DNA from 4 places in the Mesorhizobium sp. M1143 genome. Region 3 is predicted to be linked to each of the others. Evidence: predicted binding sites of a transcription regulator. Region 3 holds the regulator's gene; each other region holds the start of a gene.

What was found. Region 3 encodes PhoB, which activates phosphate uptake and scavenging genes when phosphate is short. Its sites were predicted from a motif close to TGTCATNNANCTGTCAT; they were not measured.
Region 1: the regulator PhoB is predicted to act here: its motif matches at 3,018-3,034, upstream of NKH35_RS13210 (PhoX family protein).
Region 2: the regulator PhoB is predicted to act here: its motif matches at 4,458-4,474, upstream of NKH35_RS19065 (LTA synthase family protein).
Region 4: the regulator PhoB is predicted to act here: its motif matches at 5,161-5,177, upstream of NKH35_RS09415 (alkaline phosphatase D family protein).

The regions. Positions count from the first base shown of each region.
Region 1 is NZ_JAMYMJ010000015.1:9,079-17,012, forward strand. Features, by position in the region: gene NKH35_RS13205 (GMC family oxidoreductase) at 1-984, shown strand, start outside; gene NKH35_RS13210 (PhoX family protein) at 1,049-2,962, opposite strand; gene NKH35_RS13215 (hypothetical protein) at 3,080-3,475, opposite strand; gene urtA (urea ABC transporter substrate-binding protein) at 3,789-5,099, shown strand; gene urtB (urea ABC transporter permease subunit UrtB) at 5,212-6,828, shown strand; gene urtC (urea ABC transporter permease subunit UrtC) at 6,825-7,934, shown strand, end outside.
Region 2 is NZ_JAMYMJ010000028.1:11,234-19,167, reverse strand. Features, by position in the region: gene mltG (endolytic transglycosylase MltG) at 1-544, opposite strand, end outside; gene fabF (beta-ketoacyl-ACP synthase II) at 746-2,008, opposite strand; gene NKH35_RS19080 (acyl carrier protein) at 2,044-2,280, opposite strand; gene fabG (3-oxoacyl-[acyl-carrier-protein] reductase) at 2,502-3,239, opposite strand; gene fabD (ACP S-malonyltransferase) at 3,300-4,247, opposite strand; gene NKH35_RS19065 (LTA synthase family protein) at 4,525-6,453, shown strand; gene rpsF (30S ribosomal protein S6) at 6,766-7,266, shown strand; gene rpsR (30S ribosomal protein S18) at 7,266-7,514, shown strand; gene rplI (50S ribosomal protein L9) at 7,780-7,934, shown strand, end outside.
Region 3 is NZ_JAMYMJ010000038.1:1,293-9,226, reverse strand. Features, by position in the region: gene NKH35_RS22235 (substrate-binding domain-containing protein) at 332-1,360, shown strand; gene pstC (phosphate ABC transporter permease subunit PstC) at 1,457-2,917, shown strand; gene pstA (phosphate ABC transporter permease PstA) at 2,914-4,230, shown strand; gene pstB (phosphate ABC transporter ATP-binding protein PstB) at 4,248-5,072, shown strand; gene phoU (phosphate signaling complex protein PhoU) at 5,114-5,818, shown strand; gene phoB (phosphate regulon transcriptional regulator PhoB) at 5,835-6,524, shown strand; gene NKH35_RS22205 (ROK family protein) at 6,555-7,790, opposite strand.
Region 4 is NZ_JAMYMJ010000008.1:144,331-152,264, forward strand. Features, by position in the region: gene NKH35_RS09395 (L-idonate 5-dehydrogenase) at 1-137, shown strand, start outside; gene NKH35_RS09400 (DUF1062 domain-containing protein) at 477-1,106, shown strand; gene typA (translational GTPase TypA) at 1,162-2,991, opposite strand; gene NKH35_RS09410 (hypothetical protein) at 3,189-3,467, shown strand; gene NKH35_RS09415 (alkaline phosphatase D family protein) at 3,515-5,089, opposite strand; gene NKH35_RS09420 (MFS transporter) at 5,353-6,636, opposite strand; gene NKH35_RS09425 (TetR/AcrR family transcriptional regulator) at 6,710-7,327, shown strand; gene NKH35_RS09430 (hypothetical protein) at 7,584-7,934, shown strand, end outside.

The DNA of each region.
Region 1 (7,934 bases), on a different contig from region 3:
ACCGGCTTCTGCTTCCAGGGCTGCAAATGGGGCGCCAAATGGTCGACGCTCTATACCGAGATCCCCAAGGGCGAGGCCACCGGCCATCTCGAAGTCCGGCCGAATGCCATGGCGATCAAGATCAACCACGACGCCTCAGGCAAGGTGACCGGCGTCGTCTATGCCGACAAGGACGGCAAGCTGCAGGAGCAGAAGGCCCGCATCGTTGCCGTCGCCGGCAACTCGATCGAAAGCCCGCGCCTGCTGCTGAACTCCGAGTCAGCGAAGTTTCCGCAAGGGCTTGCCAATTCGTCGGGGCAGGTCGGCAAGAACTACATGCGCCACACCACCGGTTCGGTCTACGCCATTTTCGACCAACCGGTGCGAATGTATCGCGGCACCACCATGGCCGGCATTATCCGCGACGAGGCGCGGCACGATCCCTCACGCGGCTTTGTCGGCGGCTATGAATTCGAGACGCTGTCGCTCGGCTTGCCCTTCATGGCCGCCTTCCTCAATCCCGGCGGCTGGGGCCGTTCCTTCACCACCGCGCTCGACCACTATGATCACATGGCTGGCCTGTGGATCGTCGGCGAGGACATGCCGCGCGCGGAAAACCGCGTCACGCTGCACAAGGACGAGAAGGACGCGCACGGCATGCCGATCGCCGACGTGCATTTCGATGATCATCCCAACGACACGGCGATGCGCAACCATGCCTACAAGCAGGCCACAGCGCTTTACGATGCGGTCGGCGCGACGCGCTCCTTCCCGACGCCGCCCTATCCCTCAACCCACAATCTCGGCACCAACCGGATGAGCGAAAAGGCGGAAGACGGCGTCGTCAACAAGCACGGCCAGGCGCACGACATCAAGAACCTGTTCGTGTCGGACGGCAGCCAGTTCACGACCGGTGCGGCTGAAAATCCGACGCTGACGATCGTGTCGCTGGCTATCCGCCAGGCCGAATACATCGCTTCGCAAATGTCGGCCAAGACGATCTGAGCCGTCCTCCCGGATCGCTACGCGGAACGCGCATGGCGCGTTCCGCCTTTTTCACTAGGACTCACTATGCGCCGACCGGCTGTCCGTCCCTGCGGCGGATGGCGACGACGGAAGGTCGCGGCAACTGGCCGTCTTTGAAATCGGGCCATAGCGTCTGCGCCTTGTCGAGCGTCTCGGCATCTTCCGCAGGGTGCTGCACCGACAGGAACAAAGTCGTGCCGTCCGGCGTGAAGCACGGGCCGGTCGCTTCGGCGCCGTGCGGGCAGGTGAACAGCAGCTTCGGCAGGCCGCGCGCCGCACCTTCGGTGTCGACGCCATAGACGCCGTCCGGCAGGTCGAAATCATTGGCGCCGTCCGTCGCCACCCACAGCCGCCCCGCCGGGTCGAAGGTGATGTTGTCGGGGCAGACGAACCAGCCATTGTCCGACGTGTCCGGATGAAAAGTGGCGCCGACCTTGGCATCTTTCGGGTTGCCGCAGAGCACGAACAGGTCCCAGGCATACTTTTCCGCCGTGTGGTCGGCATCCGCGCCGCGGCCGCCGGGCGGGATCAGTTCGACAATATGGCCCCAGAGATTTTCCGGCCGCGTGTTGGCCGGATTGACCTTTGACTGGTCGCGCTTCTTGTTCTTGGTCATCACCGCATAGACGCGGCCGGTCACCGGATTGGTCTCGATGTCCTCGGGCCGGTCCATCGGCGTGGCGCCGAGCGCATCTGCCGCAAACCGCGTCTTCAACAGCACCTCGGCCTGGTCGGCAAAACCGTTCTCGACGGTAAGCTTGCCCTGGCCGTGCACCAACGGCAGCCACGTCATCGAGCCATCGGCATCGAAGCGGGCGACCGACAGCACGCCATCGTCGAGCAGATCGGCGCCGGAGGCCGGGTTGGCCTTGTCATAGGCCTTGGCCGAGACGAAGCGGTACATATATTCGAAATAGTCGTCGTCACCCATATAGACGACAACGCGGCCGTCCTTGTTGAGGACCACGGTCGAGGCCTCATGCGACATGCGGCCAAGTGCCGTGCGCTTCACCGGCCTGGACTGAGGATCGTAAGGGTCGATCTCGACCACCCAGTCGAAGCGGTTGGCCTCGTTCGGTTCCTTGTCGAGGTTGAAGCGGTCATGGAAGCGGCCGCGGCCATAGATGTCGGAGCCGTCGAAGCCGTAACGGTCGAGCAGGTCGGCAGTCGGCGCCTTTTTCGGGTCGCCGCCGAAAATGTCGGACACGCCTTCCTCGCAGGTCAGCACCGTACCCCAGGGGGTGAAACCGCCGCTGCAATTATAGCTGGTGCCGAGCACTTTCGTGCCAGTCGGGTCGGCCGAAGTTTTCATCAGCGCATGGCCGGCAACCGGTCCGGAAACGGTCATTTCGGTGTTGGCGGTGATGCGGCGGTTGAGCGGGCTGTCCGCCACGGTTTCCCACTTGCCGTCCTTCACCTGCACCTCGAGGATCGAATGGCCCATCGCGGCCATGCCGAGATTGACCTGTTCCCTGGTCATCGTCTTGCCGGCATCGCCCTCGGTCATCCCCGGAAACATCACATTGGGCGAGATGTATTCGTTGTTGACGCAGAGCAGGCCATGATCGGAATTCACCGTGCCCTTGGGCAGCGGCATGAAGGCGATGTAGTCGCAATTGTAGCCGAAGCGCTTTTCCTGTTCCTCCGCCGCGACCTTGTTGCCGTCGAATTCGGCGAGGCCGGCTGCAAGCGGGTCGCCCCAGCGCGCGACGATGGTCGTCTCATAGCCTTCGGCGGCGGCATGGGTCTTGTCGTAGACCCGCTTCAGCTCGGGAAAGCCGAGCGTCGACTGCGCTGCGGCGGCATGCGTTTCGCCGGCAAACAAGGAGCCGACAAAGCTGCCGCCGGCAATCAGCGCGCCGGAGGCGAGGCTGCCTTTCAAAAGAGACCGGCGCGAGACGCGCTCGGCAATGATTTCGCGGATGACGGGGGAGGATGAAGACGGTGTATTGGCCATGGTGTCTGCCTCTCAGGGTGGATGTTACGGCGCACCGTTGCCCTAGTCTGCTTAGGCAACATTCACATGACATAAGAGGAAGGTTTTGCCGCAACGGGGCGCGGCACTACGCATCGCTCAGCCCTTGGTGCAGGTCGAGGCGGTGAAGGCGCCGTCGGGCTGCTTCAGAATGATGTCGAATGACGGGGCGGTCTCGCCGTCCAGTGTTGCCTGTGTCATGGAGACGGAGTTGCCACCGGTGGTATAGCCGCCCAGCGGCCCGAGCCAGGTGATCTCGCCATTGGCGTTCATCTGATAGTTGTAGCCTTGCAGCGCCGTTCCGAACGTCACCGGGCCGGTATAGACATTGCCCTTGATAGTGATGTCGCCGAGGTTGAGGAAGGCGCCGAGCAAATAGACCTCGCAATGATAGGTGCCGTCAGGAAGTTTGCCCTCGCTGAAATCGGCGCGCGCGGCGCCGCTCGTTGCCATCAGCAGCAGGATGCAGGAAATGCGTGAGATGCGAGATGTCATGACGTCTCTCTTTTGAAGGGCGAGCTTGCCCTATTTTTGCGCGGTGCCGCAACATTGTTCGCCCGGAACCCACGGCCGGAGATCAAAAACTAGGCATTTGTCTCAATTGGGCGAAAATTAGGCAAAAGTGGTGTGCGCTGCGCAAATTTGCCTCAATCAATTTTTACCGGCTGCCTTTTTGTTTCTCCAGGCTAATATACCAACCGGCTGATAACGCTCGGCTATTCCATCTTTGTGAGCGGCGCCTTCGCGTTTGGCACGGCAGTTGCTTTGCATTGTCGCGGTGCAATCAAACAGCTTGGGAGTCTTCGGTATGAGGGGTAATTTCTCCACAATAACAAAAATGTTTTCGGCGGGCGTGATCGCCGCCGGCCTGTCGATGTCGTCTCCGGCCAAGGCCGCCGAAGACACGATCAAGGTCGGCATTCTGCATTCGCTATCGGGGACCATGGCGATTTCGGAGACGACGCTGAAAGACGCCATGCTGATGCTCATCGAAGAGCAGAATGCCAAGGGCGGTCTGCTCGGCAAGAAGCTCGAGGCGGTCGTTGTCGATCCGGCCTCCAACTGGCCGCTCTTTGCCGAAAAGGCGCGCGAGCTGATCTCGAAGGACAAGGTCGCCGCCGTGTTCGGCTGCTGGACCTCGGTGTCGCGCAAATCGGTGTTGCCGGTGTTCTCGGAACTCGACAACATCCTGTTCTACCCCGTCCAGTATGAGGGCGAGGAAAGCGAGCGCAACGTGTTCTACACCGGCGCCGCCCCGAACCAGCAGGCGATTCCTGCCGTCGATTATCTCATGAGCGAGGACGGTGGCTCGGTGAAGCGCTGGGTGCTGGAAGGCACCGACTACGTCTATCCCCGAACCACCAACAAAATCCTCGAGGCCTATCTGAAGGCCAAGGGCGTCGCCGCCGAAGACATCATGGTCAACTACACGCCGTTCGGCTTCTCCGACTGGCAGACCGAAGTCTCCGCAATCAAGAAATTCGGCTCGGCCGGCAAGAAGACCGCCGTCGTCTCGACCGTCAATGGCGACGCCAACGTTCCGTTCTACAAGGAACTCGGCAACCAGGGCATCAAGGCCGAGGACATCCCGGTCATGGCCTTTTCGGTCGGTGAGGAAGAACTGGCCGGTCTCGATACCGCGCCGCTGGTCGGCCATCTCGCTGCCTGGAACTATTTCGAGAGCGTCGACACACCCGAAAACAAGAAGTTCATCGCCGACTGGCACAAGTTCATCAAGAATGACAAGCGCACCACCAACGACCCGATGGAAGCTCACTATATCGGCTTCAACATGTGGGTGAAGGCGGTCGAAAAGGCTGGCACCACCGATCCCGACAAGGTCATCGACGCCATGGTCGGCGTGTCCGTGCCGAACCTCACCGGCGGCTATTCGACCATGATGCCGAACCATCACATCACCAAGCCGGTGCTGATCGGCGAGATCCAGGCCGACGGCCAGTTCGAGACCGTGTCGCAGACGCCCGGCCTCGTGATGGGCGACGAATGGTCCGACTATCTGCCCGATTCCAAGGACCTGATTTCGGATTGGCGCGCGCCTCTGTCCTGCGGCAACTTCAACGTTGCCACCGGCAAATGCGGCGGCAAGGGCACGAACTGATCCCTCCCGGGACTGACCGATCGTGGACGCGTCCACGATCGGTACCGCCAAGCGTCCGGGCGCTTCAGCCCGCCCGGACGCGGAATTTCCCCACAGAAGAGTATCTGAACGGATGATCCTGTTGCGCACTCTCGGCCTCATGCTGGTGTTCCTGGTGGCAAGCCTATTGCCGTCGAACGCAGCCGAAGCCGATCTGCGCGCCATCGTCGCCAAATTCGCCACGGGCACGGGCTTTGCCGCCACTGAGGCCGTCGTGCGCGAACTTGCCGCCACCGGCGATCCGCTGGTTGAACGGCCGCTTGCAGCGCTCGCCGAAGGCAACCTTTACATCCGTAAAGCCGATTCAGCCGTCTTCGTCGGCAGTGAGGCCGCCGACAGCGTCACGCTGCTCGACCCGCTGAGTGGCGAGAAAGCCGGCGACGCCCCCAAGGCCGACATCACGAAGATCAAGGTCAACAACACGCTGCGTCGTGTCATCCGAGATGCGCTGGGAACGCTGACGTTGCGCGCGAAAGATCCTTCTGTCCGCATCGCCGCCGCCGACACCATGTTCAAGACCCCCGATGCCGCCAATATCGAGCCGCTCGATGCAGCCATCGCCGCCGAGACCGACGCCAAGGTCAAGGCATTGTTCGAACAGGCGCGCGCGGCATCGGTGCTGGTCTCCGACAAGCCGGAGGCCGACAAGCTTGCCGCCATTGCCCTGATCGGCGCGCGCGGCGACCGCGACGCGGTCTCGCTGCTCACCGCGGTCGAGGCCAATGCGCAAGGCGCGGTCAAGGATGCCGCGACGGCGGCAATCGCCAGCATCAATTCGAGCCTGGCGCTGTGGGATGCCGGCCAGAACATATGGTACGGCATCTCGCTTGGCTCGGTGCTGCTGCTGGCCGCCATCGGTCTCGCCATCACCTTCGGCGTCATGGGCGTCATCAACATGGCGCATGGCGAGATGGTGATGCTCGGCGCCTACACCACCTTCGTCGTCCAGCAGGTGATCCGAACCTCATTCCCCGGCCTGTTCGACTGGTCGCTGGTGATCGCGCTGCCGCTCGCCTTCCTGGTTGCCGCTTCCGTCGGCCTGATCATCGAGCGCGGCGTCATCCGTTTCCTCTACGGCCGGCCGCTGGAAACGCTGCTCGCAACCTGGGGCGTCTCGCTTGTCCTGCAGCAGGCGGTGCGCTCGATCTTCGGACCGACCAACCAGGAGGTCGGCAACCCCTCCTGGATGTCGGGATCGTTCGATGTCGGCCAACTCGCCGTCACCTGGAACCGCCTCTGGATCCTGGTCTTCGCGCTCACCGTCTTCGGCGTGCTGCTCTTTGTTATGAAGCGCACGCCCTGGGGCCTTCAGATGCGCGCCGTCACCGCCAACCGCCGCATGGCCGCCTCGATGGGCATCAGGACGCCTTGGGTCGATGCGCTGACCTTTGCGCTCGGCTCCGGCATTGCCGGCATTGCCGGCGTCGCGCTCAGCCAGATCGACAATGTCTCGCCCAATCTCGGCCGCGGCTACATCATCGACAGCTTCATGGTCGTGGTCTTCGGCGGCGTCGGCAATCTCTGGGGCACGCTGGTCGGCGCCTTCTCGCTCGGCATCGTCAACAAGGTTCTCGAACCCTATGCTGGCGCGGTGCTCGGCAAGATCGTCGTGCTGGTGCTGATCATCCTGTTCATCCAGAAGCGCCCGCGCGGCCTGTTCGCGCTCAAGGGCAGGGCGGTGGAAACATGATCACGGGACGCTTCTTCGCCGCGGGTGCCGACCGTCGCATCGCCATCACTATTTTCATCCTGCTGACGGCCGCCATTATCGTGCCGCTGCTCAACCTCGCAGTGTCGCCGCAAAGCGCGTTCTATATTCCGTCCTACATCGTCGCGTTGACGGGCAAGTACCTCTGCTATGCATTGCTTGCCTTGGCGCTCGATCTCGTCTGGGGCTATTGCGGCATCCTCTCGCTCGGCCATGGCGCCTTCTTCGCCCTCGGCGGCTATGCGATGGGCATGTACCTCATGCGCCAGATCGGCTCGCGCGGCGTTTACGGCAATCCGATCCTGCCCGATTTCATGGTGTTCCTGAACTACAAGGAATTGCCCTGGTTCTGGACCGGTTTCGACCACTTCTGGTTCGCCGCCATCATGGTGCTGGCGGTGCCCGGCCTGCTCGCCTTCGTCTTCGGCTGGTTCGCCTTCCGCAGCCGCGTCACCGGCGTCTATCTCTCCATCATCACCCAGGCGATGACCTACGCGCTGCTGCTCGCCTTCTTCCGCAACGACATGGGTTTCGGCGGCAACAACGGCTTGACCGATTTCAAGGATATTCTGGGCTTCAACGTGCAGGCCGACGCCACCCGCTCGGCCCTGTTTGCCGCCAGCGCCATCATACTCGCGCTCGCCGTCTTCATCACCTGGGCGATCGTCGGCTCCAAATACGGCAAGCTGCTAATGGCGGTGCGCGACGCCGAGAGCCGCACCCGCTTCCTCGGCTGGCGGGCGGAGAACGTGAAGCTGTTTGCCTTCACCGTCTCGGCTGTCATGGCCGGCATCGCCGGCGCGCTCTATGTGCCGCAGGTCGGTATCATCAATCCCGGCGAATTCGAGCCGTCCAATTCCATCGAAGTCGTGATCTGGGCAGCCGTCGGTGGGCGCGGCACCATTGTCGGCCCGATCGTCGGCGCGCTGCTGGTCAATGCCGGCAAATCCTGGTTCACCGGCCTGCTGCCGGAGTTCTGGCTGTTTGCGCTCGGCGGCCTGTTCGTCGCCGTAACCCTGTTCCTGCCCAAGGGCATCGTCGGCATGTGGGATTCCTGGCGCGGTAACGCTCGGGCGATGCGGGCTGCA
Region 2 (7,934 bases), on a different contig from region 3:
CGGTCAGCGCATCCTGCTCGGCGATGCGCTGCAGCGCCTGCTCGACCGTCAGGCCCTCGGGAATGGTCAGCGAATACATCACCGACTTGCCGCTCTTCAGAAGCTCCATGATGTCGCGCATGGAGGCGCGCGGCTTTATCTCGTATTCGCCTGCCTTCAGCGCTGAATCATTGCCATAGACCCGCACGGCGATGCGGAAGATGCGGGCATCGCTGATCAGCCCACGCCGTTCGAGCTGGTCGGCAATATCCTGGACGCCGGTGCTCGGCTTGACCAGGAAGGTGTCGCCGGCCACCGACGGGCCCGGTTCGTTGAATGCCTGCTTGCCGAAATAGAGCGAAACGCCGGCGGCGAGGATCATCAACATCACCGCGGAGATGACGAAGTTCATGAACACGACGACTTGGCTGCGCGAGGCGCGCGAGCGCTTTGGTGGTGGTGTGCCGGCTTCCGGGCGCAAAGCTTCGGCCGCGGTCTTCGGCACGATCGGGCCGGTCTGCTGGTTTTGTCCGAATTGTCCGCTGCCGCCCGGATTGGTGTTCATTAGCGCCCTACCATCTGATCTCTTAGAGCGACCATGCGCCCGATTGGACTCACAGCGTGCCCTAACATTTCAAGCCTACGCATCGTGCTTTTAAAAAAGCGCCTTCGGTTTCAGGCCGATGCGACGAATCCCCAGCGGCAGAGTAGGCTTGAATATGGCAAAATTGACGACAGACCGCTGGCGCGCCGGTCGATACCGCAATCAGCCTGTATAACGCTGGAATACCAGCGAAGCGTTGGTGCCGCCGAAGCCGAAGGAGTTGGACAGCGCCACGTCGACCTGGCGATGCCGTGGCGTGTTCGGAACAAGGTCGATCGCGGTTTCGCGTTCCGGGTTGTCAAGATTGATGGTGGCTGGCGCGATGTTGTCTCTGATAGCGAGGATCGAAAAGATCGCCTCGGCGGCACCCGCGGCACCCAGGAGATGGCCGATCGACGACTTGGTCGACGACATCGAGATTTTCGAGGCGGCGTTGCCGACCAGCCGCTCGACGGCGCCGAGTTCGATCGTGTCGGCCATGGTCGAGGTGCCGTGCGCGTTGATGTAGTCGACGTCGGCGGGCGTCAGCTTGGCCCGGTTCAGCGCCGCCGTCATGCAGCGGAAGGCGCCGTCGCCGTCTTCGGCCGGTGCAGTGATGTGATAGGCATCGCCGGTCAGGCCGTAGCCGGTGACCTCGGCATAGATCTTGGCGCCGCGCGCCTTGGCGTGTTCGAGTTCTTCCAGCACGACGACCCCGGCGCCCTCGCCCATCACGAAGCCGTCACGGTCGCGGTCATAGGGACGCGAGGCCTTCTCAGGCGTGTCGTTGCGGTCGGTGGACAGTGCCCGGCAAGCAGCGAAGCCGGCAAGCGATAGTCTGGTCACCGGCGATTCCGCGCCGCCGGCCAGCATCACGTCGGCATCGCCGAAGATGATCAGCCGGGCGGCATCGCCAATGGCGTGCGCGCCGGTCGAGCAGGCGGTGACGACGGCGTGGTTGGGGCCTTTCAGCCCATGCCGGATCGATACCTGGCCAGATACCAGGTTGATAATGTTGCCGGGAATGAAGAATGGACTGATACGGCGCGGTCCGCGCTCTTTCAGGATGATAGCGTTCTCGGCGATGCCCTCGAGGCCGCCAATGCCGGAGCCGATCATGACGCCGGTGGCGCAGCGCTCGGCTTCGGTGCTGGGCTCCCAGCCGGAATCCTTCAGCGCTTCGTCGGCGGCCGCAATCCCGTAAAGGATGAAGTCGCCGATCTTGCGCAGTTCCTTGGGCTCGAGCACGGCTTCGGGATTGAGCGTGCCGTTGGTGCCGTCACCGCGCGGAATGACGTGGGCGATCTTGCAGGCAAGATCTTCCACTTCGAACTCGGTGACGCGCTTGGCGGCGCTGCGGCCGGTCAGAAGTTCCTTCCAGCTGTGCTCGAAGCCCATGCCGAACGGCGAAACCAGGCCAAGGCCCGTGACGACGACACGCCTCATCGCAGGTCCTCCCCGGTGATGACTGCGGATAAGTGTCAGGCCGAAGCCTTGTCGATGTACTTCACGGCATCGCCGACGGTCAGGATGGTCTCGGCCGCATCGTCCGGAATCTCGACGCCGAACTCTTCTTCGAAGGCCATGACGAGTTCGACCGTGTCGAGGCTGTCCGCGCCCAGATCATCGATGAAGCTCGCCTGCTCCGTCACCTTGTCGGCATCGACGCCAAGATGTTCGATGACGATCTTCTTGACGCGCTCTGCGGTGTCACTCATTTGGGGCATCCTCGTCTTTTGTTTGTCTGTCTTCGTTAGCGGGCAGAATGCCGCTAATCAAGCTGAAAGATGGTCCTGCCGGAAACGCAACGATGCCGGACCGGTTTTTGCTCGAACCGCCGGGTTGCGGGCCGCATTACACGAAAAATGGCTGAGGTCCAAGGCGAAATGGTCTCTTTTCACAAGCCGGCCATGTCTTCTTATCACCCGGCAATATCCTGTCAGATCATGGCCATGCCACCGTTGACATGGATGGTCTGGCCGGTGACGTAGGCTGCCTCGTTGGAGGCGAGATAGGCGACGGCCGACGCCACTTCAACACTCGTGCCCATGCGGCGCGTCGGGATCGCGGCCATTATCGCGTCTTTCTGCTTGTCGTTGAGCTTGTCGGTCATGGCCGATTCGATAAAGCCCGGGGCGACGCAGTTGACGGTGATGTTGCGGGTGGCGATCTCCTGCGCCAGCGACTTGGAAAAGCCGATCATGCCGGCCTTGGAGGCGCAATAATTGGTCTGACCAGGATTGCCGGTGACGCCGACCACCGAGGTGATGTTGATGATGCGGCCATGGCGGCGGCGCATCATCGGATGGGTCAGCTCGCGGGTCAGCCGGAACACGGCGGTGAGGTTCACCTCCAGCACGCTGTCCCAATCCGCGTCCGCCATGCGCACGAACAGGCCGTCCTTGGTGATGCCGGCATTGTTGACCAGTATGTCGACGCCTTCGAGTTCGGCTTCGGCCTTCTGGCCAAGCGCCTTGACCTCGTCACGGTCGGCAAGATTGGCCGGGAACAGCTTTACCCGGTCGCCGAGTTCGCCGGCCAGGGTCTCCAGTTTCTCGATGCGGGTGCCGTGCAAGCCGACAATGGCGCCTTGCGCATGCAGCACCCGGGCAATCGCCTCGCCAATGCCGCCCGATGCGCCGGTGACGAGCGCCTTGCGGCCGGTCAGTTCGAACATTTTCGTCTCCTGATCTTAAGAGAACACCCTTCCCACGGGAGGGGTTGAATCGCCAGTGGATTATGCAAGCGCGGCCAGCGCCGCCTCGACATCGGCCGGCGTGCCGACGGCCGATGTGGCGATGTCGCGGCTGATCCGCCGCGCCAGGCCGGAAAGCACCTTGCCGGCGCCGATCTCAAACAGCGTGGCGACGCCATTGGCGCCGAACCACTCCACCGTTTCGCGCCAGCGCACGCGGCCGGTGATCTGCTCGACCAGGCGGCGCGCGATCTCGTCGGGGTCGCTGGTCGGGACTACAGTGACGTTGGAGACGACGGGCACCACCGGTGCATTCTTGGTCACCCCGGCCAGCGCCTCGCGCATGACATCGGCCGCCGGCGCCATCAGCGCCGAATGGAAGGGGGCCGAGACCTGCAGCATCAGCGCCCGCTTCGCGCCCTTTTCGGTGCACAGTTTCGCGGCGAGTTCCACCGCCGCCCTGGCGCCGGAGATCACCAGCTGGCCGCCGCCATTGTCGTTGGCGATCTGGCAGACTTTGCCGGATCCCGTTGCGGCCTCGGTGCAAGCGGCTTCGACGTCGGGCTGTTCCAGTCCGATGATCGCCGCCATGGCGCCCTCGCCGGCCGGCACCGCCGCCTGCATGGCGTTGCCGCGGATGCGCAGCAGCCGGGCGGCATCGGCGACCGAAACGAAACCGGCCGCGGCAAGGGCGGAATATTCGCCGAGCGAATGACCGGAAACGTAGGCAACCTTGTCCTTCAGCGAAAAGCCGCGCGCTTCCAGCGAGCGGATTCCCGCCAGCGAGACCGCCATCAGCGCCGGCTGGGCATTGGCAGTCAGGGTCAGCGCCTCTTCCGGGCCTTCCCAGATCAGTTTCGACAGCTTTTCGCCCAACGCATCATCGACTTCCTCGAACACCCTGCGTGCCTCGGGGAAGGCGTCGGCGAGGTCCTTGCCCATGCCGACAGCCTGACTGCCCTGTCCCGGAAAGGTGAATGCGACGGCCATTTGGGCGCTCTCCAGCGGCTGATTTTTCCTGCCTGTGACGCAAGGCGGACCGTCAAGTCAAGCCCGGAGGCGGCATTTCCGCTCTCGCTTGAACCGGAGCTGACCTCGAGTCCCTGTTCCCAAAGGCTTTTTGCCGATCACACCTGATGAAAACCGCTCACGAATCGTTTGCTGGCTCTTCTTATTTTCGCCACAGGCGCTAGCTTTTGCATGACAGTTCTATGACAGAACGGTGGCGCGAGTGGAAATGCGCGTTGCTTGGGCCGGGGGAAGAGACGTGGCTAGGATCAGGAAGGGCGCGGCCGTACCCGCGCCACAGTTCTTGGAAGACGATCCGTCCACCGGCTACCTGCCGGGGCGCAGATGGCCGGTCATCCGCTACGGTCTGGTCACGCTGCTTGCCTCCGCCATCCTGGTGTTCGCCATCGAATGGATCGTGCGCGGCGACTTCTTCGGCACAGTCGACTTCTTCCTGCAGCCATTCAAGCCGGGCTGGACCACCATCATTGTCTTTGCATTGGTGCTGATGGGACTGGACGCCGTGCTTGGCCGCAGTCACCAGAGCCTGATGATCGTGGCGCCGCTGACGCTGGCGCTGGCCTTTGTCGGGCATCAGAAGTCGCATTATCTCGGCGATCCGCTCTACCCAACCGATTTTCTTTATTCGCGCCAGATCATGGCACTGATGCCGCTCCTGGTGCGCGAGCGGCCCTGGACGGCGCTCGCCATGGCGGTCGGCATCGTCGCCGGCCTGTCGCTGCTGATCTATGGCTGGCGGTTGTGGCGCCGCAAGGTTCCGATCCTCAGCCGCAAAGGGCGGCTGGCGCGGCTGACGCTGGCAGTGCCGCTGCTCGCCTTCTTCGTCTCGATCATGGACTACGCCACCTTCTCGTGGACCCGCGACCGGCTGCAGATCATCCCGATCATGTGGGACCAGAAGGAGAACTACGCCTCCAACGGGTTTGCGCTGGCCTTCGCGCTCAACGTGCCGATGGCGCATGTCTCGGCGCCGGCGGGCTATTCCGACAAGGCGATCGACGCGATCGACAGGCCTGATGTGACGGCCTCGGTACCGGATGAGAAACCCGACATCATCGTGGTGATGAGCGAATCTTTCTGGGATCCGACCAAGCTGCCCGGCGTCACAATCACGCCTGACCCGATCCCCAATGTGCGGGCGCTGCGTTCCGGCTATATGTTCTCGCCGGAATTCGGCGGCATGACCGCCAACATCGAATTCGAGGCGCTGACCGGCTTTTCCAATGCCTTCCTGCCGGCGGGCTCGATCCCCTATCAGCAATATGTGCGCACGCCGACGCCGTCGCTGGCGACCTTCCTGAAAAGCGAGGGATACCGGGCGCGCGCCATCCATCCGGGCACCAACTGGTTCTGGAACAGGGGCGCCGTCTATGCCGATTTCGGCTTCAACGATTTCCGCTCGGAAGAGACGCTGCCGCCACTGGAAAAGCGCGGGCCGCTGGCTTCCGATGCCTCGATGACCGACGAGATCATCGCAGAGGCCGACGCCAGCGAGCGGCCGGTGTTCTTCTTCGCCGTCAGCCTGCAGAACCACGGTCCCTACGAGCCGTACCGCTATTACAATCCGACCCACAAGGTCGCGGCACCGATCAGCACATGGGCGCGGGAATCGCTGCTCAGCTACGCCGAAGGCTCCGCCGATGCCGACCGTGGCCTCGAACGATTGATCGAATGGGCGAAGAAGCGCGAGCGGCCGACGGTCATCGCCTTCTTCGGCGACCATCTGCCGCCGCTCGGCCCCGTCTATGTCGAAACCGGTTACCTGAAGGACAATGTCGCGCCGCGCAAGGAACCGACGCCCGAGGCGGCACTGGAGCATCATCAGACGCCGCTGGTCATCTGGTCTAACCGCACCGGTCCGGCGCAGGATATGGGCGCCGTGAGCCCGGCCTTCCTGCCCTACCATATCCTTACCACGGCCGGGATCACGCACCCCTACTATACCGGCTTCCTGGGCGCGCTGCGCGAACGCTATCGCGTCGTGGATCGCAATCTGCTTCTGACACCGTCAGGTGAGGCCACGGCGGACTGGGCGCGGCAGAAGGACATCGATCCGGCGATCAACGACTTCCGCCTGCTGCAATACGACATGATGTTCGGCAAGCGTAAGGCGGCCCCGGACTTCTTCCCCGAAACGATCAACGGTCGTACCCCGCATACGAGTTGATGCCTGGTATTTTTCCAACCCTGCGACGCCAGGACGCTGTCCGGAGCATGCGTTACCCTTGCCTTCCAGCCAATTTGCTATATAGACGCCCGCAATCTGCCGGTCCTTGCTGGGGGCTGAACGGAGGGCCGGAGGTTTTACCCAAAACCTTCGTGTGAAGCCAGAAGCGCTTCCGCCTCCCGTGTCTCCGCTCTCGACCGTCTCGAAATGCTCCTTTCTTCCCCGCCCCTTCGGGATCAGCGGGTCAGAGAAGTTGCAGAGGCTTTTGCCGCGAGGATCCGGGAGAGAAACGAAGAAAGGCACTGAACCACTATGGCTCTATACGAACATGTGTTCCTTGCCCGGCAGGACCTCTCGCAGCAGCAGGTCGATGCGCTTGTCGAACAGTACAAGGGCGTCATCTCCGCAAATGGCGGGTCCGTCGGCCGGGTCGAGAACTGGGGACTGAAGTCCCTCACCTACCGGGTCAACAAGAACCGGAAGGCTTACTACACGCTTATGGACCTCAACTGCCCGCCGGCAGCGCTCAACGAGATGGAGCGCCAGATGGGCCTGTCCGAGGACGTGCTGCGTTTCCTGACCGTCAAGGTCGAGGCGCATGAGGAAGGCCCGTCGGCCATGATGCAGAAGCGCGAAGAGCGCTCGGAACGCGGCGGCTTCGGCGACCGCGACCGTGGCGATCGTGGTCCGCGCTCGTTCGGCGACCGTGATCGCGGCGACCGTGGCGATCGTCCGCCGCGCTCATTTGGCGATGCCGGTGGCGATCGTGGTCCGCGCCGTCCGCGCGAAGGCGTTGAAGGAGGTGCAGAATAATGGTCGACATCAATCAGATCCCGACCCGGCGCCCGTTCCATCGCCGCCGCAAGACCTGCCCGTTCTCCGGCGCCAATGCGCCCAAGATCGACTACAAGGACGTGCGTCTTCTGCAGCGCTACATTTCCGAGCGCGGCAAGATCGTGCCGTCGCGCATCACCGCCGTCAGCCAGAAGAAGCAGCGCGAACTCGCCAAGGCGATCAAGCGCGCCCGCTTCCTCGGCCTGCTGCCCTACGTGGTTCGCTAAGATCTCCGAAGCAGGCGGTTCGCCGCCTGCTTCCTTCTCCCACGGCGACGGGCGCCCAGGGGTAATTTGATGATGCATGTCGTTGTCCCAAAACCGGGACCACTCTTGGCGACGTGCATTGAAATCCCGAGTTGAGGTGAAAAGCCTCTAACTGCCGCGACAGGCAGGACAGCGACACCGGCGCAAAGGCGCTCAGAGCTTCCTGACCTGTTCCATTCAATTCGGCGCCGATCCCGCGGTCGGTGCCAGACGAAGGAACAAGACCATGCAAGTGATTCTTCTCGAACGCGTTTCCCGCCTCGGCCAGATGGGCGATACCGTCAAGGTCAAGGACGGCTTTGCCCGCAACTTCCTCTTGCCGCAGGGCAAGGCGCTGCGCGCCAACGAAGCCAACAAGAAGAAGTTCGAAGGACAGCGCGC
Region 3 (7,934 bases):
ACCCCAACGGACCTGTTTTTGGCGATGGCTCGGCCAAGATTCGCCCTGGCCACGGGCAACGCGCTCCCGTCCGGTTTTTTCTTTCTCGGCATCGCGGCCTGCGGTGTGCCGGGACTTGATGCCAGCACGGATCGCGCAAGCGTCTGATTCCAGCGGCAACTTCCATTCCCACAAACCGGCTTAAAGGGGGCGGCCCACAAGACGTCTGTGCGACGTTACCGGGCTGACACGAAACTGTCATGCGACTGTAATAATCGAAGGCTATTGGCCTCAGCGGGCGCCGGTTTGAAGAGGGCGCCAAGAGACCATCTTCCGAACAGGAGCAGGCCACATGAAGAAATTCCTCGTTACGGCATCGGCCGTGGCGGTAGCGTTCGCCGCATCGTCCGGTGTCGCCGCTGCGCGTGACCAGATCCAGGTCGCCGGTTCGTCGACCGTGCTGCCTTACGCCAAGATCGTCGCCGAGCAGTTCGGCGAAACCTTCACCAACTTCAAGACCCCGGTGGTCGAGTCCGGCGGCAGCGGCGCCGGCATCAAGGAGTTCTGCAAGGGCGTCGGCGAAGACACGATCGACATCGCCAACTCCTCGCGCCCGATCAAGAAGGACGAGCTGAAGTCCTGCGCCGACGCCGGCGTCAAGGACGTCCAGGAAGTCCGCATCGGCTATGACGGCATCGTCTTTGCCACCGACATCAAGGGTCCGGACTGGGCGCTGGTTCCCGCCGACATCTACAAGGCGCTCGCCGCCAAGCTGGTGGTCGACGGCAAGCTGGTCGACAACCCGAACACCAAGTGGAACCAGGTGAATCCGAAGCTGCCCGACTGGGATATCGCCGCCTATATCCCGGGTGAGAAGCACGGCACCCGTGAAGTGTTCGAGACCAAGCTGCTCGACGCCGGCTGCGACAAGGCCGCTTTGAAGGCTGCCGGCATCGCCGACGACAAGGAAATCGGCAAGACCTGCATCGCCATCCGCAAGGACGGCAAGGCTGTCGACATCGATGGCGACTACACCGAGACGCTGGCCCGCATCGACTCCAACAAGACCGGCGTTGGCGTGTTCGGCCTCGCCTTCTACGAGAACAATGCCGACAAGCTGAAGGTCGCCACCGTGGAAGGCATCGTGCCTTCGACGCAGACCATCGCCGATGGCACGTACCCCGTGTCGCGGCCGTTGTTCTTCTACGTCAAGAAGGCGCATCTGGGCGTCGTTCCCGGCCTCAAGGAATATGTCGAGTTCTTCCTTGATGACCAGATGATCGGCCCGGAAAGCCCGCTCGCCCAGTACGGCCTGGTTTCCGCTCCCGACGCCGAACGTCAGGGCCAGCGCGACGCCTTCGCCGCCGGAAAGACAATGTAATCGACCGACCGGATCAGGGCGCGGACCAAATCCGCGCCCTGATTTCGCCGCTTGCCGCAACGGCGGCGGCGATCTGAATTTTCCCTGGAGTGGGTGATGTCGTCCTTGCTCGTACTCGCCATAGTCATTGCCATAGGCGTGGTCGCTTTTGTGGTCGGCCGCCAGCGCGCAGCGGCGCAGGATACCGGCAAGGTCAAGCCGCATTCGCGCGCGCATTATCATGGCTGGTGGGCCTTTCTGCTCGCGGTCCTGCCTGCCGTCCTTTTGCTCGCCGTCTGGGATATCGGCTCTTCCTTCTATCTCGACCGGCATATCCATGCCGCTTTGCCCGAGCGCACCGCCGACACAAAGGTCGCCAGCGAAGCGCTCGACGCCAGCCTGGTGAAGAGCCTGGCCAAGGGCCTGCGTCGGCTCGATGGCGATACCGCACTTCCCGCTACTTTCGCCGAATTGCAGCCGCTGCTCGCCGCCAAGGGCGTGGCACTGGCCAGCGACACCCAGGACTATATGATCCCGATCGCGGTCGAGGCGAACCAGGTCCAGGACCGGCTCGGCCTGTTCGGCGCCGTGCTGACCTTCGCTCTGTCGATCGCCGGCGCCTTCTATGCGCTGAGGCAGATCGCGCCGCGCGCCAGGGCGCGCAACAATGTCGAGAAGTTGATGCTGTGGGGGCTGCTTGCGGCCTCGACCATCGCCATCCTGACCACGGTCGGCATCGTGCTGTCGATGCTGTTCCAGACGATCACCTTCTTCGAAAGCGTATCGCCGATGAGCTTCTTCTTCGGCACGGTGTGGGATCCGCGTTTCGCCGCCGCCGGTTCCGGCGGCAGCCAGGGTCAGTTCGGCCTGATCCCGCTACTCGCCGGCACGCTCTACATCGCCGCCGTCGCGCTTCTGGTCGCAGTGCCGGTCGGGCTGATGTCGGCGGTCTACATGTCCGAATACGCCTCGCGCAGCGTCCGGTCGGTGGTCAAGCCCGCGCTTGAACTGCTGGCCGGCATCCCGACCATCGTCTACGGCATCTTCGCCGTGGTCACGCTCGGACCGTTCTTGCGCGACCTGTCGGCGGCACTCACCGGCGGCTCGCCCTTCATCCAGGGCCAGAGCATCTTCACCGCCGGCCTGGTGATGGGCGTCATGCTGATCCCGGTCGTGTCCTCTTTGTCCGACGACATCATCACCGCGGTGCCGCGCGCAATGCGTGACGGCTCGCTCGGCCTCGGCGCCACGCGCTCCGAGACGATCAAGCGGGTGATCCTGCCGGCGGCACTGCCCGGCATCGTCGGCGCCATCCTGTTGACGGCGTCGCGCGCCATCGGCGAGACGATGATCGTCGTGCTGGCGGCGGGCGTCGCCGCCAATCTGACGGCCAATCCGTTCGAGGCGATGACGACCATCACCGTCAAGATCGTCAACCAGCTGACCGGCGATCTCGAGTTCAACTCGCCGCAGACGCTGGTCGCCTTCGCGCTCGGCCTGACGCTGTTCGCGCTGACGCTGGTGATGAACATCGTCGCCCTCTACATTGTGCGCAAGTACCGGGAGCAGTACGAATGACCGACATCCCCCTGGACACGATGGCGGGTGCCGTCGCGCGTCCGCGCCGCGACATCGGGCTGAAGGCGCGCTATGCCGCCGAACGCCGGTTCCGCATCTATGGCGTGATTGCGATCTCGGTGGGCCTGGCGTTCCTGGCCATCATGTTGATCACCATCGTCTCGAAAGGCTACACCGCCTTCTGGCAGACGACGGTGACGCTTCCGATCACCTTCGATGAGAAGGTCATCGACCCCTCGAACAAGCGTGCCACAGACCCGAATGTGCTGATCAAGGCGAACTATCCCAAGCTCGCCGAAAACGCGCTGGTGGCCAAGCTCGGCATCGATCCGGCCAACAAGCCGATGATGCTGAAGCTCAAGGGCTTCCTGTCGGAAGGCGCCCGCGTCCAGCTGCGCGACATCGTCTCCGCCGATCCGTCGGTGATCGGCACGACGCGTGACGTCGACATCCTGGCCGCCGCCAATCTCGACTCGGCCTTCAAGGGCCAGATCGACCTCGGCGTCGATGAAGCGCGCCGCAAGGTGTCCAACCAGCAGATCGACTGGATGAACAAGCTCAAAGCCGAAGGCGCGATGGCCGAGCATTTCAACACCGGCCTGTTCAGCTATGGCGCCTCCAGCCGGCCCGAGACGTCGGGCATGGGCGTGGCCATCATCGGTTCGTTCTACATGATGGTGATCGTGCTGTTGCTGGCGCTGCCGATCGGCGTCGCCGCCTCCATCTATCTGGAGGAGTTCGCCAAGAAGAACCGCTTTACGGACCTGATCGAAGTCAACATCAACAATCTCGCGGCGGTGCCGTCGATCGTCTTCGGTCTGCTTGGCCTTGCCGTGTTCATCAACTTCCTCGGCATGCCGCGCTCGGCTTCCTTCGTCGGCGGCCTGGTGCTGACCTTGATGACATTGCCGACCATAATCATCGCCACGCGCGCCGCCCTTGCCGCGGTGCCGCCGTCGATCCGCTCGGCGGCCCTAGGTCTCGGCGCCTCCAAGATGCAGATGGTGTTCCATCACATCCTGCCGCTTGCCGCCCCAGGCATCCTTACCGGCACCATCATCGGCCTGGCGCGTGCGCTCGGCGAGACAGCACCGCTGCTCTTGATCGGCATGGTCGCTTTCGTCGCCGATTATCCGACGACGCCTTTCGATCCGGCGACCGCGCTGCCGGTTCAGATCTATATGTGGGCAAACGAGGCTGAGCGCGCTTTTGTCGAGCGCATGTCCGGCGCCATCATCATCCTGCTCGTCTTCCTCATGGCCATGAACATCACCGCGATCGTGCTCCGGCGCCGGTTCGAGCGGCGCTGGTAGAAAAAAGGCAATTTGGTATGAACATCATGACCGAACAGTCCCTTGAGAATGCAGTGGGCGACAAAATGAACGCCAAGTCGAACGAAGTGATCAAGATGCGCGGCGACAAGGTCGGCGTGTTCTATGGCGAGAAGCAGGCGTTGTTCGACGTCAATCTCGACGTCCGCCAGAACCAGGTGACGGCGCTGATCGGCCCCTCCGGCTGCGGCAAGTCGACCTTCTTGCGCTGCCTCAACCGCATGAACGACACCATCGATTCGGCGCGGGTGACCGGCAAGATCACGCTCGATGAAGACGACATCTACGACAAGAACATCGATGTCGTCGAACTGCGCGCACGCGTCGGCATGGTGTTCCAGAAACCCAACCCGTTCCCGAAGTCCATCTACGAGAACGTCGCCTACGGCCCGCGCATCCATGGGCTGGCCAAGCGCAAGTCCGACATGGACCAGATCGTCGAGCAGAGCCTGAAGAAGGCGGCGATCTGGAACGAGGTCAAGGACCGCCTGCAGGAGCCCGGCACCGGCCTGTCCGGCGGCCAGCAGCAGCGCCTGTGCATCGCGCGCGCCATCGCCGTGTCGCCGGAGGTGATCCTGATGGACGAGCCCTGCTCGGCGCTCGATCCGATCGCCACCGCCCGTGTCGAGGAGCTGATAGACGAGCTGCGCCAGAACTACACGATCGTCATCGTCACCCATTCGATGCAGCAGGCGGCGCGCGTGTCGCAGCGCACGGCGATGTTCCATCTCGGCTATCTCGTCGAGGAGGGCGCCACCGACAAGATGTTCACCAACCCCGACGACAAGCGCACCCAGGACTACATTACCGGCCGCTTCGGCTGAGCCGTCCGGCGGGTGAATTTTCAGGCACGAGGACCAAGATCATGGGTGAACATACCGTCGCCTCCTTCGATGAAGAGCTCGGGCAGATCAGCAAGCTGATCCGCGACATGGGCGATCTGGCAGGCTCGATGGTCAGCGGCTCGACCAGGGCGCTGCTCAATTCGGACAATGCGCTGGCACAGCGTGTCGTTTCCGACGACGCCATCATGGATGCGCGCCAGCGCGAACTGGACGACCGCGCCATCACGCTGATCGCCAAGCGTCAGCCGATGGCCAACGATCTGCGTGCCGTGGTCGGCTCGATCCGCATGGCGGGCGACCTCGAGCGCATCGGCGACCTCGCCAAGAACATCGCCAAACGCGTCGGCACCGTGGGCTTGAGCGTCACGCCGCGCGACCTCTCGCACTCCATCGACGCCATGGCGCAGCTGGTGCTGATCCAGGTGCAAGGCGTCGTCGAGGAATATGCCGCCACCGATGCGGCAGCGCTTGCAAAACTCAGGAATGACGACGAGCGCATCGACGTCAAATACACGTCCGTGTTTCGTGAGCTCTTGACCTACATGATGGAAGACCCTCGCAACATCACCGCCTGCACGCATCTCTTGTTCTGCGCCAAGAATCTTGAGCGCATCGGCGATCATGTCACCAACATCGCCGAAAATGCGTATTATGTGCTGACCGGCCAGCAACTGCCCGCCAATCGTCCGAAGCAGGACGAGACGGCGATGGCCATGCCGGCCTGATGAGGGTGAACTGCCGATGATCGCGCCACGCATCATGGTCGTGGAGGACGAGGAGCCGCTAGGCGTGCTCCTCCGCTACAACCTCGAATCCGAAGGCTATCACGTCGAGGTGGTGACACGCGGCGACGAGGCCGAGATCCGCCTGCAGGAAAACGTGCCCGATCTCCTGGTGCTCGACTGGATGGTGCCCGCTGTTTCCGGCATCGAGCTCTGCCGGCGCCTTAGAGTGCGGCCCGAAACCGAGCGGCTGCCGATCATCATGCTGACCGCGCGCGGTGAGGAAAGCGATCGCGTGCGCGGCCTGTCCACCGGCGCCGACGACTATCTGGTCAAGCCATTCTCGACGCCGGAGTTCATGGCGCGCGTGAGGGCGCTGCTGCGCCGGGCCAAGCCGGAAGTGCTGTCCAGCGTGCTCAAGGTCGGCGACATCGTGCTCGACCGCGAGTCGCACCGTGTCTACCGCAAGAAGAGCGAGATCAGGCTCGGACCGACCGAGTTCCGGCTGCTCGAATTCATGATGCGCCATCCCGGCCGCGTGTTCTCGCGCAGCCAACTGCTCGACAATGTCTGGGGCGAGACGATCTATATCGACGAGCGAACCGTCGACGTCCATGTCGGGCGCTTACGCAAAGCGGTCAACAACGGCCGCATGCCGGATGTCATCCGTACCATTCGCGGCGCCGGCTACGCGATCAGGGAAGACTAGGATGCTGCGCGTCGCGCCGTTGCCGGCCATTCAGGCGACATGCTTGCCGGATTTGGCCTGAATGCCCGGCGCGAAAATCTCCTGATCGACGAAGCCGAGCGCGCGCATGGCACAGCCTTCGCGGATCAGCGGCAGCTCGTTGGGCTCGGTGTCGAAGGAGATCGATTTCGAGTGCTGGCCGCCGGCGGTCTGGGCGATCGCTTCGCGCAATGCCGGTTCGATCAAGTCGAAGGCGGCGGCGCTGACGCCTACCATGGCGACGGGTGCCGGATCGATCAGCGCAAACAGGCTGCCGAGGCCGAAGCCGAGCGCCTCGCCGGCCTTGCGATAGGCTTCGCGCTCCGGGCCGTCGGTTTCGCGGGCGCGCGCGGCGAGTGCGCGCATATCAGCGTCGCCGATATCGACCGGCTCGGCATCCTCGCCCATCATTTTGGCGCTGCGCCAGATGGCGTAGTTTCCGGCATAGGCCTCGACGCAGCCGCGCCGCCCGCAGCGGCAGAGCGCGCCGCCCGGACGGTGGATCATGTGGCCGAACTCGCCGCCCGAGGAATGGGTGCCGGTGAAAAGTTCGCCTTTCAGCACCAGTCCCATGCCGATGCCGTGCGATAAGAGGATGGCGATAAAATTGTCGCGGTAGCGCTCGGGCTGGCGCCATTGCAGCGCCACCGCCATCATATTGCAGTCGTTCTCCATGGTGGCCGGAATGCCGAATTCCGCTTCCAACATGTCGGCGAAGGCAATGTCGGTCAGTGGCGTGATTGGCGACCACAGCATGGCCCGCGCCTGCGAATCGGTGATGCCCTGGATGCCCATGGCAATGCGGGCGATGCTCTGGACGTCCAGGTCCGGGTCCTCGAGACGCCGCCGGACGATTGCTACGCATTCGCCGATCAGTTCGTCGCGCGGCATGGTCAGCGTGTCGAGCCGGCGCTGTTCTTCCGCGACCACCTGGCCGGCATAGTCGATGACGGTGACGGAGAGGAAGTTCAGCGACAGCACCACGGTCATCACCGCCGCCGCTTCCGGATTGAGGCCAAGGCCGACCTGCGGCCGGCCGCGTTTCAGCGAGCCGGTCTCGCCAGGCTTGCCTTCAATCAGGATGCCTTCTTGAATCAGATCAGACGAGATTGCCGATATGGTCGAATGGCTGAGGCCGGTGGTCGCCGCAATCTCGGTCCGCGACGGCTGGCCGGCCCGGCGCACGGCCGAAATCACCATCGCGCGGTTGCGACGGCGCAGATCGTCGTGGCGGATTCCAACCGACATTTGTTTCCTCCCGGCCTCCTCGCGCCTCATGATAGTGAAGGCGTTCGACGGCACCAGCCAAATATTGGCAGACGCCGGCAGCCCTGTCATTGTTTATTGCGGAGCTCGAAAAAATTCGGCAAGGCCATCAGAAACCATGTTGAC
Region 4 (7,934 bases), on a different contig from region 3:
TCGATCTGATCAACAACCGTCGCGTCGACGTCAAGCCGCTGCTGACCGGCATCTATCCGATGGACGAGGCGGTTGCGGCTTTCGAGATCGCCGGCGACCGCAACAAATCGATGAAGGTACAGATCGCCTTCGCCTGAGCAGGGCGAGACACCCTATGAACCTTGCCCGCTCGGCATCTTGCCGCTAGAAGAACCGTCCCGACATTCATTTCGAGCTTCATTTTGCCTCAGTAACCGCCGGTCTCGCCAACTCCCTGATCACACTTGGCAGGGCGCCGCATTAAGCGGTGCCTGCTCCATTTCACGTGTTCCTCAGGCGGCGGTTCGAGACCGGTTTGGCACTGCTGAACCGTTGTCGCGCGCTTTGCCGCCCGTGACAGCTGATTTCCGACATAGCTAGCTCTCGCCACGCCGTGCCCGCATGGGCATCTCGCCATTGCCGACCTGAAGAACTTCCACACTGGAAGGTCTTCCGGCTTGTCCCAACATCTCGCTATCCGCTGGGCAATCGCGCCCGAAATCGCACCTCGACCCCTGATCCACTGCAACCGCTGCGGCGCCGTGAAAGCCTATCGCTGCAGCGACAAATTCCGCGTCAACGCCAATGGCAAACGCATTGATGTCTGGCTGATCTATCGCTGCATCGACTGCGACAATTCGTGGAATTTCGGCATTTTCGAACGCTGCAACCGCCGCGACATCGAACCCGCGCTGCTGGCAGCGCTCGAAAGCAACGATCCGGCCCTCGCCCGCCGCCATGCCTTCGATGTCGTGGCTTTGCGAAACCGGGTCGGCCGCGTCGAGGAGTTTCCCGATGTCGCCGTTCACAAACACCGGCTCGGCGGCGAAGGCCGACCCGCAGCCGCGCTTGAAATCAGGCTTGGGCTGGAAATGCCGACATCGCTGCGGCTCAACCGTCTGCTCGCCGGCGAACTCGGCATCTCCCGATCAAGGCTTCAGGCGCTGGAGGAGAAACGATTGCTGGTTGTTGTTCCCGAAGGCGCCAGAGCTTTGCGCAAGCCAGCCCGCGACGGCACGGCGATTCGCATTGACCTGGCCGACGAGCCGGATCGTGAAGCCATCATTTCGGCTGCCGTGGGTGAATGACAAGAGGGGCGAAGCACCGGTGCTTCGCCCCTCTCGAATTTAGACAATCAGACGATTACGCCGCGCCCACAACCTTGGCCGACTTCTCGAAGCGCTTGCGCTCGTTCGGGTCGAGATAGAGCTTGCGCAGGCGGATGGTCTTCGGCGTCACCTCGACCAGCTCGTCGTCCTGGATCCAGGCCAGCGCGCGCTCCAGCGTCATGCGGATCGGCGGCGTCAGCTTCACCGCCTCGTCCTTGCCGGCGGCGCGGATGTTGGTCAGCTTCTTGCCCTTCAGCACGTTCACTTCGAGGTCGTTGTCACGGCTATGGATGCCGATGATCATGCCCTGATAGACCTTGACGCCCGGGTCGATGACCATCGGGCCGCGGTCTTCGAGGTTCCACATGGCATAGGCCACTGCCTCGCCCTGTTCGTTGGAGATCAGCACGCCGTTGGTGCGGCCCGGCAGTTCGCCCTTGTAGGGCTGGTAGGCGTGGAACAGCCGGTTCATCACGGCGGTGCCGCGCGTGTCGGTCAACAGTTCCGACTGGTAGCCGATCAGTCCGCGCGTCGGCGCGTGGAAGACGATGCGCTGACGGTTGCCGCCCGAAGGCCGCAGCTCGACCATCTCGGCCTTGCGCTCCGACATCTTCTGCACGACGATGCCGGCGTGCTCCTCGTCGACGTCGATGACGACTTCCTCGACCGGCTCCAGCAATTCGCCATTTTCGCCCTTCTGCATGACGACGCGCGGACGCGACACGGCGATTTCAAAGCCTTCGCGGCGCATCGTCTCGATCAGCACGGCCAGCTGCAATTCGCCACGGCCGGAAACGAAAAACGAATCCTTGTCAGGCGATTCCTCGATCTTGAGCGCGACATTGCCTTCGGCTTCGCGCAGCAGGCGGTCGCGGATGACGCGGCTGGTCACCTTGTCGCCTTCAGTGCCGGCGAGCGGCGAATCGTTGACCAGGAAAGACATGGTCACGGTCGGCGGATCGATCGGTTGCGCATGCAACGCCTCGGTCACCGCCAGGTCGCAGAACGTGTCGGCGACGGTGCCTTTGGACAGGCCGGCAATGGCGACGATGTCACCCGCCTGCGCCTCTTCGATCGGTTGGCGCTCGAGGCCACGGAACGCGAGGATCTTGGAGATGCGCCCGGTTTCGATCTGGGTGCCGTCATGGTGGAGCACCTTGACCGCCTGGTTGGACTTCAGCGTGCCGCTCTCGATGCGGCCGGTAATGATGCGGCCGAGGAATGGATTGGCTTCCAGGATGGTGCCGATCATGCGGAACGGGCCGGGATGAACGGTCGGCTCCGGCACATGCTTGATGACGAGGTCGAACAGCGGCGCCAGGCCCTGGTCCTTCGGGCCTTCCGGATTTTCCGAGACCCAGCCATCGCGGCCAGAACCGTAGAGGATCGGGAAGTCGAGCTGCTCGTCGGTCGCGTCAAGCGCTGCAAACAGGTCGAACACCTCGTTGACCACCTCGACGTGGCGGGCGTCCGGACGGTCGATCTTGTTGATGACGACGATCGGCTTCAGGCCGACCTTGAGCGCCTTGCCGACGACGAACTTGGTCTGCGGCATGGGGCCTTCGGCGGCGTCGACCAGCACGATCGCCGAATCCACCATCGACAGGATGCGCTCGACCTCACCGCCGAAATCGGCGTGGCCGGGTGTGTCGACGATGTTAATGCGGGTGTCCTTCCAGTCGACCGAGGTCGCCTTGGCCAGGATGGTGATGCCGCGTTCCTTTTCGAGGTCGTTGGAATCCATGGCGCGCTCGGCGACGCGCTGATTGTCGCGGAAGGAACCGGATTGCCGCAGCAATTGGTCGACGAGGGTGGTTTTTCCATGGTCGACGTGCGCGATGATCGCGATATTACGAATTTTCATTTTGTGGTCTCGGGAGCGTTGCAGGCAGCAGGCCAAAAGGCGCCGCCTCTTTCGGTTGCGCGGCTCATACAGGGTTTTTCGCAATTGCGAAAGAGGAGGCGCACCACCAAATACTCATCAAATCTTAAGCATCTCGGTGTGAGATGGTTTTGTTAACCAAGGCGGGAACCTTTCTGGGCCCGGGTAGTTCGAAATTCATGACCGACAAACTCAACCGATTTTGGCCCCTCATCGCTTCGGTCGCATTCGCTGCCGTGCTGGCGGCCAATGCCGCTCAATCGGCCGCCACGGTGAAGGAAGCCAATCCGGCTTCGTCGTCCGACCGGACGGCCGAGCAGATGTTTGCCGACGCCCCTGATGGCGTCGACCCCGTGGTCACCGGCCCGGTCAGCGCCTCTTTCAAGCAGAGGCAGCAGGTTGCAGGCTGCGACAGCGCGGTGTGGCCGAAGATTCCGACGGTTTGCTACCCGGACTGACAGTTGCCCATTCCAGGCATAGCGATCCTTCGCACCGACCCAAAGGCTTACGCCGACCGCACCGGATCGAGCGTCACCTTGTAAAGCTCGATGTCGTCGCGATCCATCAGCCGCACGGTCAGCTGCTCTGTCGCCCCTGAAATGTCCACCAGGCCAAAGAACTGCAGGCCGGCCGAGGGTGGCAGGTTCTGGCCCTGTTCGGTGGTCGGCGCCTTGATGAATTTCAGCTCCGGGCCGAAGGTCATGTCGAAATCATTGGGACCGAAGGTACCGGCGTGGATCGGGCCCGAGACGAATTCCCAGAAAGGATTGAAATCCTGGAACCGCGCCTTGTCGGGGTTGTAATAGTGCGCCGCCGTGTAGTGGACATCGGCGGTCAACCAGACCGTGTTGGTGATGCCGGCAGTCTTGATGTAGCGCAACAGGTCGGCGATCTCGAGCTCGCGGCCTTTGGGCAGGCCATTGTCGCCATTGCTGATGGCTTCCGCGCCGACCTTCTTGGCGCCGTCGTCCCAGACGACGAGGCCGAGCGGCATGTCGGCGGCAATGATCTTCCAGGTCGCCCTGGAATTCGTCAGCTCGCGCTTCAGCCATTTCGTCTGCTGTTCGCCCAGCATGCGTGACTGCGGCGTCATGTCCTCCTGCATGTCGGGGCCGTTCGGGCCGCGATAGGAGCGCATGTCGAGGAAGAACACGTCGAGCAGCGGCCCATGCGCGATCTTGCGGTAGACGCGGCCGGGCTCGGACGGCTCGTAGCGGATCGTCGTCATCTCATGGAAGGCGCGCGCCGCACGCGCCGCGAGCACATGGACGGATTTTTCGGTGTAGCGGCTGTCGGCGCCGAGATTCTTCGAATCCGACCAGTTGTTCAGCACCTCGTGATCGTCCCACTGGTAGAAGGTCGGGCAGATGGCGCTCAAGGCCAGAACGTTTTTGTCCATCATGTTGTATTTCCACTGGTCGCGGTACTCATCCAGCGTCTCGGCCACCTTGCGCTTGCCGTCGATCAGGACGACGTTTTTCCACTTGCCGCCGCCAGGCAGGTCTACCTCGTCCTTCATGGCGCCATCGGCATAGATGGTGTCGCCGGAATGCAGGAAGAAATCCGGCGTGTGCCTGGCGATGGTGGCGTAGGTTTTCATGCCGGTCTCATCGATTCCCCAGCCCTGGCCGGCCGTGTCGCCCGACCAGGCGAATTTTATGTCGCGCTTCGAGGCGGGTGCTGTGCGGAAACGGCCGACGATCGGTTCGGAAACGGCGTTGATATCCGACAGGTCGGCGGCAGTCATCCGGTAGAAGATATCCTGGTCGGAGGCGAGGTCGGTGAGCAGGCGCTTGACCGTGAAGTCGCTGGCCGGCGAGGTATCGAGCGGCGCCAGCCGCGTCGCATTGGCGAAGTTTTCCGTCGACGACACTTCGAACATGACGCGCGAAGGCCGGTCGGTGCGCGTCCACACCATGCCGCTCGAGGCATCGACATCGCCGGACTGGACGCCATGGGTGAAGGCCGGGCGCTGGCTGGCGCGCGAATAATAGGGCAAAGCGAGCCCCGATGCGCCGAGCAGACCGGCGGCGCTGGCAGAGGTGACGAAAGCGCGGCGGGTCAACGAGATCTTGTTCATGGCTGTCTCCTGATGGCTTCGAACGGTGCCAGCAAGCTCCAGCTTCAATGTTTCAGCCACATCTCGGGAAGATGAAACTTTGATAACAATCGACAGGTGATCTCCGCCCTTGAGGGGGGAGATGTCGCCGAAGGCGACAGAAGGGGGTCGCCTCGCTTGGAGCGCCGACCTCCTATGCGCAAGAGGCTGAGTCCGGTCGCACGGACCCCCTCTGGCCGCTTCGCGGCCATCTCCCCCCTGAGGGGGGAGATTAGTACCGCGCCTTACGCCGCTTGCGGCTCCGGATCGAAAGCCGGCCTGCTCGTATTGATCAGCAGCGACAGACACGCAGCCACGATCGCCGTCAAGCCGGCGATCAGGAAGGCCAGTTCGTAATTGCCCTGCAATTCGCGCATGGTGCCGCCGAAGGCAGCGGCGGTGGCGGCCCCCACCTGGTGGCCGGCGACGATCCAGCCGAACACGATCGGGCCGCTGCGGTCGCCGAAGGCCTCGTTGGCGAGCCTGAGCGTCGGCGGCACGGTGGCGATCCAGTCCAGACCGTAGAGCACGGCGAAGATGATCAGGCTGGTCGCCGAGAAGCCGGAATAGGGCAGATAGATCAGCGCCAGGCCGCGAATGCCGTAGTAGACGCCGAGCAGCTTGCGCGGGTCGAAACGGTCGGTGAGCCAACCCGACAAAGTCGTGCCGATCAGGTCGAAAATGCCCATCAGCGACAACAGGCCCGCGGCCTGCACCTCGGGGATGCCCATGTCGCCGCAGAAGGAGATCAGATGCGTGCCGACCAGCCCGTTGGTGGTGAAACCGCAGATGAAGAACGTGGCGAACAGATACCAGAAGACGCGGGTGCCGGCAGCGCGGCGCAGCGTGTTGAGCGTATGCGCCAGGAAATTGCCTTGCGATGCCGGCGACACCGGCGGCACGTCATCCGCCCCGGCGCCATAGCGCACCATGCCGATCGAAGCGGGACGCTCCGGAACCAACAGCCAGACCAGCGGCAGAAGACAGGCAGTGGCGATCGAGACGGCGGTAGCGACGGGCTGCCAGCCGCCCGACTGGGCGAGCGATGCCAGCAGCGGCAGGAACACCAAGAGGCCGGTGGCGCTGGAGGCCGACATCAGCCCCATCACCAAGCCGCGATTGGTCTTGAACCAGCGGTTGACGATGGTGGCGCCGAGCACGGTGGCGACCGCGCCGGAGCCGATACCTGAAAACACGCCCCAGGTGAGGAACAGATGCCATGGCTCGGTCATCAGCAGGCTGAGCGCGGTCGAGCCCGACATGATCACAAGCGAGGCAAGCAGCGTGCGGCGCAAGCCGATACGCTCCATCAATGCGGCGGCAAACGGCCCGGTCAGGCCGTAAAGGAAGATGCCGATCGCGGCGGCAATCGAAACCGTATCGCGCCCCCAGCCGAAGCTTTTATCCAACGGCAGCATCATCACCGAGGGTGCGGAACGAAGCCCGGCCGCGATCAACAAGCAGAGGAAGATGACGCCAACCACGACGAAAGCGTAGCGCTGGCCAAAGGGACGGGATTGAGCTATCATGTTACTGACCGGTACGTTGCAGGGTGAGGACATGTATACGTACCGATCGGTAACACGTCAATCGAGTCATACCATGCCAACGGACAAAAATATTGAACTGACCATCAAAGACGGTCATGCAGCCGCACCGCCCAAGGCTGCCAAGAAAATCCTCGACGTGGCGTACGACCTGTTCTACCGCCGCGGCATCCGGGCGATCGGCGTCGACGAGATCGTCAAGCGCGCCGGCGTCACCAAGCCCAGCCTCTACCGCAGCTTTCCCTCCAAGGACGAGCTTGCCGCTTCCTATCTCAGGCAATATGACCGTGAGTACTGGGAGCGTTTCGACGAAGCCGTGGCTGCCCATCCCGGCGACCCGCGGGCACAGCTCAGGGCTTTCCTGACTCGCGTCGGCAAGCGCACGCAAAGGCCGGACTATCGCGGCTGCGGCATGACCAACGCGGCGGTGGAATATCCCGAACATGGCCATCCGGCGCGCGTCGTCAGCGAGGCCAACAAGCAGGAGTTGCGCCACCGCCTGCGCGCGATGGCCGCAGCGATGGGCGCTAAAGACCCTGACACGCTCGGCGACGGCCTGCTGCTGTTGATCGAAGGCGCCTATATCAGCGGCCAGCTCTTCGGCCTCGGCGGCCCGGCGCAATCGGTGGCCCACAACGCCGACCTGCTGATCGAAGCGAGCTTGAAGAAATAGCATTTTCTAACGTTGGCGCCGCCCCTCACCTGCCGGCATCCTTTCCCGGAAATGGGGCGAGGAACGCTCTCATCACGATTTCGCCAATTGCCAGCGTTGCAAGGTTGTCGCCAGCGGCGCAGCCGGCCACTTTCTCCCGTTCAGGGGGAGAATTGCCCGGCAGGGCGATGTGGGTGGCGCCAACGTTGAGATTGGCACGCTAGGCCGGCCGCAGATTTGGCGATAGGCTGGGGCGAACTTCACGGGAGACGTCCGCATGCGAACCCTGCTGCTTGTTCCATTCGCCCTCGCCGCCCTATCCCAAACCGCCCATGCCGACGGAATATCCAGCGTCTACACCGACCTCGACTCGCAAAAGGATTGCGTCACCTATGCGCAGGCCGAGGAAGGTGACGGCGACTGGGCCGAACTCGCCTGCTCCGGCTATCGCGGCTATCCCGTGCTGATCGCCTATGACGATGCGCGTGAATCGCTGTTCTACGGGTTTCCGCCCGGCGGCGAGATGACCTCGGTCTGGGAGAGCTTTTCCGGCTTCAACTCGTCCGGCGCCAGGGTCGAATGGCGCATCGAGACCAAGGGCGACGTTGCCGTTCCCTTTGCTGTCATC